DNA from 3 places in the Enterobacter vonholyi genome. Region 1 is predicted to be linked to each of the others. Evidence: predicted binding sites of a transcription regulator. Region 1 holds the regulator's gene; each other region holds the start of a gene.
What was found. The regulator CRP, encoded in region 1, controls carbon source genes, mostly activating them, when cyclic AMP is high. The targets are predictions, from matches to a motif close to ATGTGANNNNNNTCACAT.
Positions count from the first base shown of each region.

Region 2: the regulator CRP is predicted to act here: its motif matches at 1,141-1,158, upstream of AB3N39_RS14795 (YfcZ/YiiS family protein).
Region 3: the regulator CRP is predicted to act here: its motif matches at 1,346-1,363, upstream of serC (3-phosphoserine/phosphohydroxythreonine transaminase).

Region 1 covers NZ_CP162152.1:4,066,230-4,068,432, reverse strand. The annotation lists gene AB3N39_RS19185 (YccS/YhfK family putative transporter) at 1-438, opposite strand, end outside; gene crp (cAMP-activated global transcriptional regulator CRP) at 496-1,128, opposite strand; gene AB3N39_RS19175 (OsmC family protein) at 1,440-1,844, shown strand; gene AB3N39_RS19170 (phosphoribulokinase) at 1,911-2,203, opposite strand, start outside.
Region 2 covers NZ_CP162152.1:3,152,099-3,154,301, forward strand. The annotation lists gene fadI (acetyl-CoA C-acyltransferase FadI) at 1-504, opposite strand, end outside; gene AB3N39_RS14795 (YfcZ/YiiS family protein) at 751-1,035, opposite strand; gene fadL (long-chain fatty acid transporter FadL) at 1,408-2,203, shown strand, end outside.
Region 3 covers NZ_CP162152.1:1,511,015-1,513,217, reverse strand. The annotation lists gene aroA (3-phosphoshikimate 1-carboxyvinyltransferase) at 1-89, opposite strand, end outside; gene serC (3-phosphoserine/phosphohydroxythreonine transaminase) at 158-1,246, opposite strand; gene AB3N39_RS07090 (DUF421 domain-containing protein) at 1,409-2,101, opposite strand.

The sequences.
Region 1 (2,203 bases):
CCCGTACCACAGCGTCCCCAGAGCGTAGATCAGCAGCGGCTCCCACACAGGCATATTCCCGGCGAGGCTCAGCGTGAAGATGGCCGCAATCAGCGAGGCGGGAAGCAGGCGGGCGTGCAGCGAGCTGATTTCGGCGGTGACGCCGAGCGTCATCGCCAGCACGGTCAGGATCAGCGGCAGCGGGATATCACGAGCCAGTAACAGCTGTACGGCGAGGCTACAGCCCGCAAACAGGCAGCCGCCAACGATCAGGCGTTTGAAAAAGCGCTTATGCGGCGTGTCCAGACCGGCGATGTTGCAGCAGGCGGGTACGAGAGAAAACAGCAGGCCCTGCTGAAGATGTCCGAGGATCAGGCCTATGGCCACGGGTAGACACAACACCAGCGTTTGTCGCAGTGCGTAGTTAACTTCCGGGTGATAGATCAGCCTGCGCCACATGGGGAGTAGAGACAAAAACGGCGTGACACCTTGCGATGGCACGCCGTTTAAGCGGAATTAACGCGTTCCGTAGACCACGATGGTTTTACCGTGGGCGGAGATCAGGTTTTGATCTTCCAGCATTTTCAGGATACGGCCTACTGTTTCACGGGAGCAACCGACGATCTGACCAATTTCCTGACGGGTAATTTTAATTTGCATGCCGTCCGGGTGGGTCATGGCGTCTGGCTGTTTCGCCAGGTTCAGCAGGGTCTGCGCGATACGGCCGGTAACGTCCAGGAAGGCGAGGTTACCCACTTTCTCTGACGTGACCTGCAGACGGCGCGCCATCTGGGAAGAAAGACGCATCAGAATGTCAGGGTTAACCTGAATCAGCTGACGGAACTTCTTGTAAGAAATTTCAGCCACTTCACATGCTGTCTTTGCACGAACCCAGGCGCTACGTTCCTGGCCCTCTTCAAACAGGCCCAGTTCACCGATGAAATCGCCCTGGTTCAGATAAGAAAGGATCATCTCTTTCCCTTCTTCATCTTTGATCAGCACTGCCACCGAGCCTTTAACGATGTAATACAACGTTTCCGCTTTTTCACCCTGGTGAATCAGCGTGCTCTTTGATGGGTACTTATGAATGTGGCAATGAGACAAGAACCATTCGAGAGTCGGGTCTGTTTGCGGTTTGCCAAGCACCATGCGCTGTTATCCTCTGTTATAAGCTGTCACCAGAGTCATCAAATGCATCCGGACTCTGGGGTTGCAATCGAATTCTTACCCATACCCTGGGAAGTCGGCTACCGTAACGTTTCGCAGCCAGTAAAGTTTGATGTCCTCTGCATACATGTGTAACGTCAATGTATTACTGTAGCATCCAGAGTGTTTTAGCATAGCTTTCGCCGCGTGTCTCCTGGTGTCTCGCTTCAGCATGATGCAGGTCGCCTTCCATTGCGAGAAATGTAACGCACGCGTAATCTGTCACCAAAAATGCAACGTTGGAGTTTAAGAATATGCAAGCGCGCGTGAAATGGGTTGAAGGTTTAACGTTCCTGGGCGAATCCGCGTCAGGGCACCAGATTTTAATGGACGGTAACTCCGGCGATAAAGCGCCAAGCCCAATGGAAATGGTGCTGATGGCGGCAGGCGGATGCAGCGCCATTGACGTGGTGTCGATTCTGCAAAAAGGTCGTCATGACGTGACGGATTGTGAGGTTAAACTCACCTCAGAACGGCGTGAAGAGGCGCCACGTCTGTTCACCCATATTAACCTGCACTTTGTGGTCACAGGTAAAGAACTAAAAGACGCGGCGGTCTCGCGTGCGGTGGATCTGTCTGCGGAGAAGTACTGCTCTGTGGCATTAATGCTGGAGAAAGCGGTAAAAATCACGCATTCGTATGAAGTGATCGAGGCGTGATTGATGGGGCATCGTGCGTGTTGATGCCCTCACCCTAACCCTCTCCCACAGGGAGAGGGAACATGCTCACGCAATCTGCTTCCCTTCCATCAGTCGCTCCACCAGCGGCGTCATGATGAGCTCCATCGCCAGCCCCATTTTTCCGCCCGGCACGACCAATGTATTCATGTGCGAAATAAACGAGCCCTGCAGCATGGCCAGTAGCCAGGGGTAATCAATGCCTTCGAGATTGCGGAAATGGATCACCACAAAGCTCTCATCCAGGGATGGGATACTTTTGGCGGCAAACGGGTTGGAGGTATCCACCGTCGGCACGCGCTGGAAGTTGATATGGGTGCGGGAGAACTGCGGCGTCAGGA
Region 2 (2,203 bases), 910 kb from region 1:
CAGATCGCGCAGACGTAAACGCGAGAAGAGTTTGAGTTTCTGACCCGTCGTACGGGCTTTGTTGGCATCGACCAGGATACGCGCCAGCTTTTTACTGACCCCAATCGGCAGCACCGAAGAGGAGTCTGCCCCGCCCGCAATCCCGGCGCGGATAGTCCCCGCCATCAGGCTTTCGGCGACGTTCGCCACGGCCTGGAAACTGGTTGCGCAGGCGCGACTGACGCTGTAGGCATCGGTGTGCACATTCATCCCGGTACCAAGGACGATTTCCCGCGCAATGTTGGGGGCTTCAGGCATCTGCACGACCTGACCGAACACCAGCTGTTCGATGACCTCAGGCGGAATTTCGCTGCGAGCCAGCATCTCCCCCACTACCATTTTCCCCAGGTCAACGGCCGGTATGCCATGAAACGCCGTTGCCTGACGCGCAAATGGCGTTCGCAATCCACTGACTATGGCAATGCGATCGCCCTGACGGGTAATTAGCGGTAATGCCTGACTCATAACACTCCCCTGTAAAAAATTTTTCGCAAACATAAAGTGGTCTGACCTGATAATAGTCTTAACCATTTTTTTACATTCAGCCAATCGGGGAAACGAAAAAGTGCGAGCTAAAACACAGAGAAGAAAAAGAAAATGCCCCTGCATGGCAGGGGCATTTGTGCGGTTTGTTGCCGGGTGGCGGCGTTGCCTTACTCGGCCTACACAATCGTAGGCCCATGCAAGCGAAGCGCCGCCGGGCAAAAAGGATTAACGCAGACCCAGCTGGAAAATCAGTGTTTCTGCTTCGCAGGCGAAAACAAAGTCGATGTCCAGCTTCACGCCGCCTTCCACTTCGGTGAAGGTCGACTTGATTTCACACGGATCGGATTCAACATCACGCGCACGCTTGCTCAGCGCGGCCAGGGTCTCTTCCGCTTCGGCACGGTTAGTGAACACACGGCTGTAAGACGCGGTGCAATCGGAGTTGTCCATGATGGTCCCAACATCCATACAGCAGCAAACCGGGGTTTCATCAGCACTGCATTTACTCATAGCTCAATTTCCTCTGTATTCGCGCAGCGCGCGAGATAAACACGATGCTGATATTTTACGCCCCGGCGCGGGCTCTCTCCAGCCGTTAATGGTGCAAAAACGGATAAGTGACCAATATCACACTAAAAAATGATCCAGAACAAAAACCACCCTTTTGGGTGAGTCGCGATGGTCACAATTTTGCCAACCAGATCTCGTTTCGCGAAACATGTTTGAAAATATTAATAAACAAACTTGCAACATTCTGGCTGGTCAGACCTATACTCTGGCCACTGGTCTGATTTGTCTGTCATACCTCAGACCCTACACTTCGCGCTCCTGTTACGGTATGTAACAATTATTGAATAAAAATAACTCAATGAGGTTATGGTCATGAGCCAGAAAACCCTGTTCAACAAGACTGCGCTGGCAGTCGCAGTGGCACTCGTCTCCACTTCCGCCTGGTCAGCGGGCTTTCAGTTAAACGAATTTTCTTCCTCTGGCCTTGGCCGTGCGTATTCCGGGGAAGGCGCTATTGCTGATGATGCGGGTAACGCGAGTCGTAACCCCGCGTTGATCATGATGTTCGATCGTCCGACTTTCTCTGCCGGTGCGGTTTATATCGACCCTGATGTCAACGTTTCTGGTAAGTCGCCTTATACGGGTGCGAGCCTTAAAGCGGACAACATTGCCCCAACAGCATGGATCCCCAACCTGCACTTCGTTGCGCCCATTAACGAACAGTTTGGCTGGGGTGCATCCGTAACGTCTAACTACGGCCTGGCTACCGAGTTCAATAACAACTACCCGGCTGGTGAATACGGCGGTAAAACAGACCTTACTACGCTGAACCTCAACCTGAGCGGTGCGTATCGCCTGAACGATAACTGGAGCTTTGGTCTGGGCTTTGATGCCGTTTACGCCGATGCCAAAATCGAACGTTATTCCGGGGAACAGACTGCGCGCCTGCCTAAAAACAGCAATAAAATTGCCAGTCTTGAAGGTGATGAGTGGGGCTATGGCTGGAACGCCGGTATCCTCTACGAGCTGGACAAAAACAACCGTTGGGGCCTGACCTATCGTTCCGAAGTGAAAATTGACTTCGACGGCGATTACAAGAGCGGCATCCTGACGCCTGTGAACAACCTGGTTCCTGGTGCGGGTACAACCATTCCTTGGGGAACGTCCA
Region 3 (2,203 bases), 1.9 Mb from region 1:
AGCAGAGCGCGGTTCGAGACACTTTTTGAACCAGGCAGATTAATGGTGCCATCTACCCGCGCGATAGGTTGTAACGTCAGGGATTCCATGAAAACTTAACTCTCAACTCAACATAATAAAAACCCCGCAGCAGGCTACGGGGGTGAAAACAGCGCTATTAACCGTGGCGACGTTCGAAGTCGATCATGAAATCCGTCAGAGCTTTAACGCCTTCCAGCGGCATCGCGTTATAGATGGAGGCACGCATGCCGCCAACGACACGGTGACCTTTGAGCGAATGCAGGCCTGCCGCGAAGGACTCTTCAAGGAACACTTTATCCAGGCTGCTGTCCGCCAGCTGGAACGGCACGTTCATGCGGGAACGGTTAGCTTTCGCCACATCGTTGCGATAGAAATCGCTTTTGTCGATCACGCCATACAGCAGTTCAGCTTTCTGCTGATTCACCTTGTCCATCTGTGCCACGCCGCCGTTTTGCTTCAGCCATTTGAAGACCAGGCCTGAAAGATACCAGGCAAACGTTGGTGGGGTGTTGAACATAGAATCGTTATCGTTCAGCACGGTGTAATCGAGAATCGACGGGCAGGATTTATGCGCTTTACCCAGCAGGTCTTCACGCACGACGACGATAGTCAAACCGGCCGGACCGATATTTTTCTGCGCGCCCGCATAGATAACGCCGTAGCGGCTGACATCAATTGGCGCAGACAGAATGGTGGAGGAGAAGTCGGCGGCAACCACGACATCGCTGCCGAAGTTTGGCGTCTCGTCGATGGCAATCCCGTCAATGGTTTCGTTCGGGCAGTAGTGCAGATACGCTGCGTTATCAGAAAGCTGCCACTCGCTCATTGGCTTCACGGCGCGCAGGCCATCAACGGTCACTTTGGCGTCGATAACATTCGGCGTGCAGTATTTATGCGCTTCTTTAACGGCGCTCGCAGCCCAGTAGCCCGCGTCAACGTAGTCAGCCGTCGTTTTGTCACCGAGGATATTCAGCGGAACGCCTGCAAACTGGCCGCGTCCACCGCCGTGGCAGAACAATACTTTGTAGTTCGAGGGAATATTCAGCAGATCGCGAAAATCCTTTTCTGCCTCTTCGGCCACCTGAATAAACTCTTTACCACGGTGGCTGATTTCCATCACCGACGTACCGAGACCGTTCCAGTCACAGAGTTCCTGTTGAGCCTGTTTAAGCACGTCTGCCGGTAACATTGCCGGACCTGAACTGAAATTAAAGACTTGAGCCATTTCCCCTCACCACGCTAAAAGCCATAAGTTATAACTGTGGATATCGGTTTTATCATTCAGTGACACGCGCCGCAATGTCTAAAACTTATGACCCGTGAAATGTGCCCCGCGTCACACAAAACAATCTGCCGCCTCGCCATCACAAAACCGACAAAATGGCTGTCAGGTGATGCGTTTGGCCCGGCTAACCTTCGTCCATTCCGGATTTGCACAGCGGGGGCATAATTGACGATCCCCCGGCTGCATCGCGAGCACGTGGCTACATCTCACGCAGGCATACTCGCCTGACTCAGGTACGGTTCTGAAACGCTCGATCAGCATATCCGGCAGGATACACAGTCCCGGCTTCACCTCGTCGTCAGAATAGTAATAGACGCTGATCTGCCCGTTGGTCTCCATGATCGCCAGACGCACCTGCCCGAGCTGTTCAACGCTATTCAGTCGTAGCTCCATAAAGAACTCGAACTCGGTCATATTGGCGCTTTGTACATTTTCCCAGGCCAACTGCCCGTCCTCGACGATAACGACCGGCTTCCCCTCAAGCAGATCTTCCAGCTTTTCGCTTTTCGACATCAGCCACATGACAAGGCGATAAAGAAGCGCCAGTGAAACAAAAACGATAAACACCGGCACCATCGGCACATCATCATAGAAGGCGACATCCCCCGCCGCTGAACCCAGCGTCAGGATGATCAACACCTCAAAGAGCGACATCTGCCTTACGCCGCGACGGCCGGTGATTTTAAGAAACAGGAAGACAAGTACGAAGGTATACAGGCTGCGGAGCGCCACTTCGCCCAGAAATTCAGGAGGAACTTTATCAAACGCCATCCGCTGGAGATCAAATGCTTTCATTTTTCTATGCCTTAACAGTCAGTTACTGCCACTAAGCATAGCCCAGCCATTTATTTTCGCCGAAGATAGCACCCGTCACTCAAAACCCGTATCATTGCGCGC